Regions from separate parts of the Dendrosporobacter sp. 1207_IL3150 genome, predicted to be linked through region 1. Evidence: a T-box and tRNA genes for the amino acid it is inferred to sense, from the RefSeq annotation. Region 1 holds a T-box; the other holds one or more tRNA genes.
The links. A T-box is a leader RNA that pairs with one kind of tRNA and senses whether it is charged. The one in region 1 lies ahead of ileS (isoleucine--tRNA ligase), so its partner is inferred to be a tRNA-Ile.
Positions count from the first base shown of each region.

Region 2: it has a tRNA-Ile gene. The T-box ahead of ileS (isoleucine--tRNA ligase) is inferred to sense a tRNA for this amino acid. The anticodon was not compared.

Region 1 is NZ_JBAIYU010000017.1:228,354-233,318, reverse strand. It holds gene ileS (isoleucine--tRNA ligase) at 1-2,336, opposite strand, end outside; T-box leader at 2,376-2,586, opposite strand; gene V6C17_RS10245 (DUF167 domain-containing protein) at 2,646-2,948, opposite strand; gene V6C17_RS10240 (DivIVA domain-containing protein) at 2,951-3,403, opposite strand; gene V6C17_RS10235 (YlmH family RNA-binding protein) at 3,427-4,212, opposite strand; gene proC (pyrroline-5-carboxylate reductase) at 4,214-4,965, opposite strand, start outside.
Region 2 is NZ_JBAIYU010000017.1:112,976-117,940, forward strand. It holds gene dnaG (DNA primase) at 1-946, shown strand, start outside; gene rpoD (RNA polymerase sigma factor RpoD) at 998-2,110, shown strand; tRNA gene V6C17_RS09575 (tRNA-Asn) at 2,197-2,272, shown strand; tRNA gene V6C17_RS09580 (tRNA-Ile) at 2,314-2,388, shown strand; tRNA gene V6C17_RS09585 (tRNA-Glu) at 2,399-2,473, shown strand; tRNA gene V6C17_RS09590 (tRNA-Val) at 2,479-2,554, shown strand; gene V6C17_RS09595 (tRNA (adenine(22)-N(1))-methyltransferase) at 2,664-3,353, shown strand; gene V6C17_RS09600 (Nif3-like dinuclear metal center hexameric protein) at 3,344-4,465, shown strand; TPP riboswitch at 4,541-4,647, shown strand; gene thiS (sulfur carrier protein ThiS) at 4,699-4,899, shown strand; gene V6C17_RS09610 (thiazole synthase) at 4,904-4,965, shown strand, end outside.

The sequences.
Region 1 (4,965 bases):
CTCTTTGGCATATACTGCCAAACCTCTTCTGCAGAAAAAGTTAAAACAGGAGACACCATAGCAACTAAAGTCGTAAGTATTTCATACATAACAGTTTGAGCAGCACGACGTTCTACAGACTCTGGCAGAGACGTGTAAAGTCTGTCTTTTAATATATCAAGATAGATGGAGCTTAAATCAATTGCGCAGAAATTATGGATGGTATGATAAAGCAAATGAAATTCATAGTTTTCATAAGCTTTAGATACACGTTCTCTAACTTGTTCCAAGCGGAGCAACGCCCATCTGTCAATCTCTAGTAGCTTAGAATATTCAACCCTGTCAGTATCCGGGTTATAGTCGTGGATATTTCCTAAAATATAACGGAATGTATTCCGAATCTTTCTGTATACCTCTGATAGCTGCTTTAATATATCATTTGATATACGAATGTCTGCCTGATAGTCTGCTGACGCAACCCATAATCTTAGAATATCGGCACCGTATTTCTTAATAACATCTTGCGGATATATTACATTACCAATAGATTTGGACATTTTGCGTCCTTCTCCATCAACGACAAAACCATGAGTTAATACTGTTTTATAAGGGGCCCTGCCGCGAGTTGCAACCGATGTTAAAAGAGAAGATTGGAACCAGCCTCTATGCTGATCGCTTCCCTCTAAATATAAATCTGCAGGCCATTGCAGTTCTTTACGCTGCTCAAGAACTGAAGCATGGCTGGATCCGCTGTCAAACCATACATCCATAATATCAGTTTCTTTTCGAAACTCTTTATGTCCGCAATGAGGACAGTCAAAGCCTTCTGGAAGAATCTCATTCGCACTTTTAGCCCACCATGAATCTGACCCATACTCAGCAAATAGCTTCGTTACAGCTCCAATGGTAACATCGTCAATTATATGTTCATTGCAGCTATTACAATAAAAGATCGGGATTGGAACACCCCATACTCTTTGGCGAGAGATACACCAATCGTGACGATCTGCAACCATATTCCGTATGCGATCCTCACCCCACGTAGGAACCCAATTTGAATCTGCAATAGCTTTTAGAGCATCTTGTCTAAACCCATCTATTGATGCAAACCACTGTTCAGTGGCTCGATAAATAATCGGGCTCTTGCAACGCCAGCAATGTGCATATTGATGTTTTATTGAACTCTTTCCTAAAAGCATTGTACGTTCTGCTAATTCTTTAATGATTGGTACATTAGCATCCTGAACTGATAATCCATGAAATTTCCCGCCGTCTTTAGTAAACTTTCCTGCCCCATCAACTGGATTAATAATCGGCAATTGATATTTCATCCCTGTTTCAAAGTCTTCCTGTCCATGTCCAGGTGCAGTATGAACACACCCTGTACCTTGCTCTAGTGTAACATAGTCTGCTAATACAACAGTTGATTCCCTATCCATAAAAGGATGTGCAAATACCATTCCCGCTAAATCAAAACCTTTTACAGTAGATAGAATATTATATTCCTCTAATTTTGTTTCTTTAGCAACCGAAGCCACTAACCCTTCGGCAATTAGATACACTTCACCATTCGACTCTACCCATACATAATCCAAATCAGGATTTACGGCAATTGCTACGTTCGCTGGCAAAGTCCAAGGTGTAGTAGTCCAAATTACTGCGAAAACCCCTTCTTGGCTAACACCTACCGGGAGGTTTCCTTTATCATCAATTAAAGGAAACTTAACAAAGATAGCATGAGACTTTTTCTCCGCATACTCAATTTCCGCTTCGGCAAGAGCAGTCTCGCATGATGTACACCAATATACTGTTTTTAACCCTTTATAAATATGACCCTTTTTCGCCATTTCGCCGAAAACTTCAATTTGTTTTGCTTCATATTGGGGATTTAGGGTGATATACGGGTTATCCCAGTCTCCATTTACTCCTAATCGCTTGAAATCTTCACGTTGCATATCTAAACATTTTAGAGCATATTGCTTGCATTCTCGACGCAGTTCTAATGGATCGAGTTCGTGTCTATTAAGCCCTAAAATTTTAATAGCTGCATGTTCAATAGGTAAACCATGAGTATCCCAGCCGGGTACATAAGGTGCATCATACCCACAAAGAGATTTATATTTAACTACGATGTCTTTTAAAATTTTGTTTAGGGAGGTCCCTATATGTATATTACCATTTGCATAAGGAGGGCCATCATGTAAAATGAACTTCTCCTTACCTTTAGCCTGTTCAACTCGTTTTTGATAAATTTCGTTATTCTGCCAATATTCCAGTGTTTGCGGTTCGCGTTCTGGAAGATTGCCGCGCATTGGAAAATCGGTATTTGGTAAATTTAGCGTCTTACTATAATCCAAAATAAATACACCTCCAAAAAAATAAAAAACCTCCTATCCCAAAGGGACGAGAGGTTATTTCCCGTGGTACCACCCTAATGACTGTTAGCCACTCAACCAACGAATAACGCTCGTTGTACGGCGAAATCTACTTCATTTTCGACTCCGCAGTTCAGGAGTGATTTTCATCAGGATTACTTCGCTAGGCTCACACCACCCCCTAGCTCGCTGCCAAATACAACCTGACTACTGTCTCCATCATTACTTAAGATATTTTCAATTTACTAAAGAACATTATACAAAATTCACAAAACTAAGTCAAATTATAATCTATAAAGTTTCAAGTTTGTCTATTAATGACGCTTTATCAATTCCCATAATTTTTATATTCTTAATCCGATTTTTATGTCCAGAACTGATAGTAACCCGACTTCTCGGAACATCAAATACAGCAGCGATAAATTCAATACATGCTTGATTTGCCGCTCCATCGACAGGCGGAGTCGATAAGTGAATCTTAAGGCAGTCACCAAATAACCCGGCAATCATATTACGACTTGCCCTAGGCTGAACCCTCACTTTCAAAGATACTCCATCTGGCAGCGACTTAATATCTAACCCTGTTGTCTCCAATATTACTGCTCGTCCTCATCAGAGGATTTTAACATTTCCAACTGAGCTTGAACTAACGTTCTCATCCTTGTACGATAAATTTGAGCTTGCTTTTGAAGCTCTTCATATTCAGCCGTCATCTTGCGAACTTTAGACATAGCTTCGTCGACAATTCTCTGAGCCCTGACCTCAGCCTCTTTAACAATTAACTCAGTTTCTTTTTTAGCGTTAAGTTTAACCTCTTCTGCAGTTTCTTGTGCTATCACTAAAGTATTGTGAAGAGTATTTTCCATGTGCTGATAATGCTCTAACTTACTATTAATACGATCGATTGTTTCTTTTAAGTCCAGGTTTTCTCGATAAAGCTGCTCATAATCTTTCACGACTCTATCAAGAAATTCGTCTACTTCATCTTCATTATACCCACGGAAACCTCGCTTAAACTCTTTATTATGGATATCTAACGGTGTAAGCAATTACAGCACCCCCACATTTTAAATTATATAACACGTTTAAGTAAAATACTGATCCTACCCTTTTTGGTCTGTCCAAAAATTTCAGAAACTTCGATTCGACCGCGTCCACGCATCGAAATAACATCGCCTTCCTTAATAAGATGAGAACTACTCTTAGCTTGCTGCCAGTTAATCTTAACTTTGTCAGCTACAATTTCATCAGCCATTTTACTGCGTGAAACACCAAATCCAGCTGCAGCAATAACGTCAACTCTTAATGATGCAACAGTTGTTCTGATCTCTTTTATTTTTTCTTCTCGCGGTCTTATCTCGTCAAGTGAAATTTCTTTTATCGTTACAGTTGCGCTTCCTACACTCGTAAGGTTTTGCATTATATAGGAAGCCATAGAACTATCTACGACAATTTGACTACTATCACCTAGCATTATTATGTCTCCGATAGTTTCACGCTTAATACCAAGTCCCATAAAGGCGCCAAGAATATCGCGATGCGAGATATGGTAATAGCGCGAATCCCATGAAACAAGCAAAGCGCTGATCATAAATTCTTCTTTGCCTAAAAAATCTTTGTGTACAAAAGCTGCCTTTTGCCTTTCTGCTCCTAGGTATCCGCCATTAGTTATCAACTGCAGCCGGTCATAATGAGCAATAATAGTTTCGGCAATTGTGTAACCAAATGGATCTAAAAATTCAACCACCTTATACTTACGATTACGTAATACAGCGTCAGCTGCATCCAAAAGTTTGACTGCTAGCTGATCTTCACCACTTGTCCGATAATATCTCAGTATCTTTTCCCGATCACTCATTTTATTTCCCCATCTCTTGTGAGCGGTTTGTCGCTGCCACCACTGCATCGATCAAAGCATTTCGCAATCCTTTTTGTTCAAGCACGTGTATGCCTGTAATAGTCGTTCCGCCAGGAGATGTAACCATGTCCCTTAATTTTGCTGGATGCTCTCCTGTTTCAAGAACCATCTTAGCTGCACCTAATAGCGTCTGAGCTGCTAAAACCAAAGCTGTCTGACGAGGTAGTCCAACTCTAACCCCCGCATCAGCCAAAGCATCTATTATAACAAAGGCATATCCCGGTCCGCTACCCGACAAACCAGTAACGCCATCCATCATTTCCTCCGCAACAGTTACGACATTACCAACTGACGAGAAGATTTTTGAAACAATTTCACTATCGTAATCAGTTGCAAATTTCCCGAGTGCTATGGCTGATATACCAGCACCAACTGCAACTGGTGTGTTTGGCATAACTCTAATTATAGCATTCTTTGAAAAACTTTCTTGAATTTTTTGCAAAGTCAAACCTGCTACAACCGATACAATAATGATTTTAGAAGATATACGTCCACTTAGCTGGTCAATAACTGCATTAATCACTTGGGGTTTGACTGTCAGAAAAAGAATGTCTACCTCATTTATTAAACTATCATAGTCCCTAACAGTTAAAACAGAATAAGTCTTGTTTAAATAATCAAGACGACCTGATACTATATCAGTTACATAAATTTGCTGGGCACTAAGTAAACCCGATTTAATAATACCACCTA
Region 2 (4,965 bases), 120 kb from region 1:
TGGAACTGCTTTTACAGCTGAGCAGGCAAAACAGTTAATGCGATATACTGACGAAATAGTATTTGCGTATGACAGTGATGCAGCAGGGAAAATGGCTACAATGAGAGCCTTAACCATCGTTCGCGGCTTAGGTGCATCTGTAAAAATTATTTCTATTCCAGATGGTAAAGATCCCGATGATTTTATAATTAAGCATGGCGCAGAAGCTTTTAATAAACTGATAGATGAAGCCACTCCACTATTAGAATACCAGATTCGGCAAGCATTGCAAGGGACTGATTACTCAAATTTGGAGGGAAAAGTTGCGGTTGTAGCTAAAGTTGTGCCAGCATTAGCTGCTGCGACGAATGCCGTAGAGGCTAATGCACATATTGCTCAAGTATCGCAAAGTATAGGTATTGATGAGAGTGCTATTAGAAGTGAAATTAGTAAATATTTAGATCTTTCCCAAAAGGATAAAAATGTAAATAAAGGGAAAACTATTAGAATGGTAGCACTTTCAAAGAATATTGATAGTGCGGTAATCCAAGCCCAGCGACATGTTATCCGGTTAATTTGGGAAGATGATACTATTATACCATATATTCAGGCACAACTCAGTATTGAAGAAATTCAAGGTGATCTATACCGTGAGATAATTAAATCGCTCTTTGAAGCGTATAATATGGGTAAAAAAGCTCATGATGTATCGTCTGCCATGACTTTGAATGAAGCAGCAAACACTGAGTTATCACATATTTTGTTAATAGATTTGCAGCATGATGATATTCCTAAGCTGGTGGATGATTGCATAAAAACAATTAGGATAGCTCATTTAAAGGAATTATATGAACAACATCGACTTCGCGCCGATGAATTACAACGCATGGGGGATAGTCGCTTTCTGCAGGAATTAGCGGAAAGTCAGCGAATAAAACATGAAATTAGCAAACTACACTATTCATAAAATAAAAGATAGTAGAAGATTTATTGCAATAGCTACGGGAGGAGGGGAATAATGACTGAGAAGAAAAGTATGCCAAACGATAATGTTGATAAATTGCTGAGTAAGGGTAAAAAACGCGGCGGCGTAATTACCTATGGTGAAATCATGGATACCCTCCAAAGCGAAGATTTATCTCCTGATGAAATTGATGATATGTATGAAGTATTCTCCAGTAAAGGCATTGAAATTGTTGATGAAATTCCAGAAGTTGAGAACATCGACGATCCGGATATTTCAGATATGGAAGAAGTAACACCTGAAGAGGTAGATATTGATTTATCTATTCCAGAAGGTATTAGTATTGATGACCCTGTACGGATGTATCTCAAGGAAATCGGACGTGTTCCGCTTCTTACTGCCGATGAAGAAATTAAGTTAGCCATTCGAATGCAAAACGGTGATGAGGAAGCTAAGCGTCGTTTGGCCGAAGCTAATTTACGTCTCGTCGTTAGTATAGCAAAAAGGTATGTTGGTCGTGGAATGCTATTTTTGGATTTAATCCAAGAAGGTAACCTGGGTCTGATTAAAGCTGTTGAAAAATTTGACTATAATAAGGGCTTTAAGTTTAGCACATACGCTACTTGGTGGATTCGTCAAGCGATAACAAGAGCTATTGCTGATCAAGCGCGGACTATACGCATACCTGTGCATATGGTTGAAACTATCAACAAACTAATTAGAGTATCACGCCAATTGCTTCAAGAACTTGGTAGAGAACCTGTGCCTGAGGAAATTGCCCGTGAAATGGATATAAGCGTGGACAGGGTCCGTGAAATCATGAAAATTGCTCAGGAACCAGTGTCTTTAGAGACTCCGATAGGAGAAGAAGAGGATTCTCATCTAGGTGATTTTATAGAAGATCAGGATGCGCCAGCACCAGCTGAGGCGGCTTCTTTTATGCTTTTGAAAGAGCAGCTTGAGGAAGTACTTGAAACACTTACGCCGAGGGAAGAGAAAGTCCTAAGATTGCGGTTTGGACTCGATGATGGCCGGGCTAGAACTCTTGAAGAGGTTGGTCAGCATTTTGGAGTTACAAGAGAGCGTATTCGTCAAATTGAAGCAAAGGCACTTAGGAAACTTCGCCATCCGAGCAGAAGTAAAAAGCTGAAAGATTTCTTAGAATAATTTCAGAAGGAAAATAATAATAAGGATCTAAAAAAGATCTTGACATAACTTTGTGATTATTTTATAATAATATCCGTTGATAATATTCCTCGATAGCTCAGCTGGTAGAGCAATCGGCTGTTAACCGATCGGTCGTAGGTTCGAGTCCTACTCGAGGAGCCATTAGCTTTTTAGCAGATTATCATAATTTGCTTTCAATATTTGGGCCTATAGCTCAGCGGTAGAGCAGCCGGCTCATAACCGGCTGGTCCCTGGTTCGAACCCAGGTGGGCCCACCAAACTTTATATGGCCCGTTGGTCAAGCGGTTAAGACACCGCCCTTTCACGGCGGTATCAAGGGTTCGATTCCCTTACGGGTCACCAACTATGGGTGATTAGCTCAGCTGGGAGAGCGCCTGCCTTACAAGCAGGATGTCGGCAGTTCGATCCTGTCATCGCCCACCATTGAAATTAAATGCAAAGCATATGCTTTGCATTTTTTTATATAATTTAGAAATTCTATTTTAAAGATACATAACTACTGGCTATAGAATCAAAACAATGGGGTGGAATTTTGAAACTAGGTGAAAGACTTACTGCAGTTGCATCACTAATACCAAAAAACACAGTAATGGCAGATATTGGTACAGACCATGCATATTTACCGATTTACTTATTAAAGAGCAATATTATTAGATCAGCAGTGGCAGGAGAGGTTAATAAAGGACCTTACCATGCAGCTAAGGAAACTATAGAGTATTATGGGGCTGTAAACGACGTTTCATTAAGGCTTGGGGATGGACTAGATGTAATTAGGCCCAACGAGGTTGATGTTGTTGTTATTGCAGGTATGGGTGGAGGTACTATTGTCGATATTCTCGAAAAATCTCCGGAAACAGCTAAGTCGCTGCAGCAAATTATTTTACAGCCAATGAACGCTTCGGCAACATTGCGTAAATGGTTAGTTGAAAATGGCTGGTTTATTGCTGATGAACTATTAGTTAAGGAAGATGAGAGGTTGTATGAAATTATTAGTGCAAAACAAGGGAAACAAATTGAGATAGAACCAATATTATTTGATATAGGCCCGGTGTTGTGGTCGAGCCGTTCGGTTTTACTAAAGGAACATATTGAAAATCTTATTTTGCAAGCTAAGAGAATATTAAAGGAAATGGATGCAAGTGAGCAGGCCAAGAAATCTGAAAAATATCAACAGTATGCGCAAAAAATAAGAGAGTTGGAGATGAAGTTAGAATGCCTGTAAAATGCCAAGTCATTATGGATGCTATTGACAAGTTAGCACCGCGTTATTTAGCAGAAGACTGGGATAACGTAGGTTTGCTGATAGGCAGTCCAGCTCAAGTTGTTGACAATATTTTAGTTAGTTTAGATATAACAGAAGATGTTATTGAAAAGGCTGTAGAAAAAGGCGTCAACTTGATTATCTCACATCATCCGTTAATTTTTAAACCGCTTGCACATCTGCGAACAGATAATCCACAAGGAAGGATTATTGCCAGATTATTAAAAAACGATATTGCTGTATTTGCAGCACATACTAACTTAGATACTGCAGCAGGAGGAGTAAATGATATACTGGCACAGAGGCTAAGTTTGCAGGGGATAGAAATGCTTACCTCGAGTTTCTCAGAGCGTTTAGTGAAACTAGCAGTATTCGTTCCTAAAGATTATATAGAAGAGGTACGTAACGCAATAACTGAGGCTGGTGCAGGTTATATCGGAAACTACAGTCATTGTACATTTTATACAGAAGGTATAGGGACTTTTCTGCCGTTAGAGGGAACCTCGCCGTTTATTGGTGAAAAAGGTAAGTTAGAATTTGTACAGGAGTTAAGGTTAGAAACTGTTTTTCCTGAGAGGATAAGCAAACGGATAATAAAAGCCATGTTAAGAAGTCATCCTTACGAAGAGGTTGCTTATGATGTCTATCCTTTGCATAATGCAGGCAAGGAACTGGGGTTGGGGAGAATTGGCAAGCTTGTTTCAACTAAAACATTAGAAGAACTTACGCTAGAAGTTAAAAAGATATTAAATATCGAATGGGTAAGGGTGGTTGGCGACCCAGGGAAAACTGTAAACAAAGTAGCTGTTTGTGGTGGTAGTGGAGCCGGGTTAATTAAAAGAGCAGCTTTTATGGGAGCAGATGTACTTATTACTGGTGATGTAAAATATCACGAAGCCCAAGAAGCGTTATCTTTAGGTGTGTCTCTGATTGATGCGGGCCATTTTGCAACTGAAATACCTGTTGTTGATAGTATAGTAGAACATCTAGAAAAAAGTGCATCAGCAGGTAAGTGGGATATTCGTATATTTGCCGATAGTTTTAGTAAGGATATTTTTACTTTCGTAAAATAGCCAAAATTTGTTGACGACTGAAATATTAAATTATACAATAATAGCAATATTAGCTTTAGATACTCATGAAATTAATATTGATACCGAGGGAGCTCATGTTATGGGCTGAGAGTGGACTATAAGCACCTGACCTCTAACCTGATCGGGATAATGCCCGCGTAGGAAGGTAATTAAGCAATGCGCGCCTGAACCTATTCGGGAGCGTATTTATTTTTTTTAAGGGGTTGAATGAGTTGGAAATTAGCATTAATGGAAAAAAGGTTTACCTAGAGAGTGGTCTTACCTTAGCAAAATACCTGTTGCAAGAGGGTTTTAATCCTGACCACATTATTGTTGAATATAACCACGAAATTATTAGAAAAGACTGCTGGGATGGAATCGTTCTTAATCAAGATGATAATCTGGAAATTTTAAGTTTTGTTGGAGGAGGTTGATGTTATGAATGATGTATTGAGAATTGGTGGACATGAATTATCTAGCAGGTTATTTTTAGGTACAGG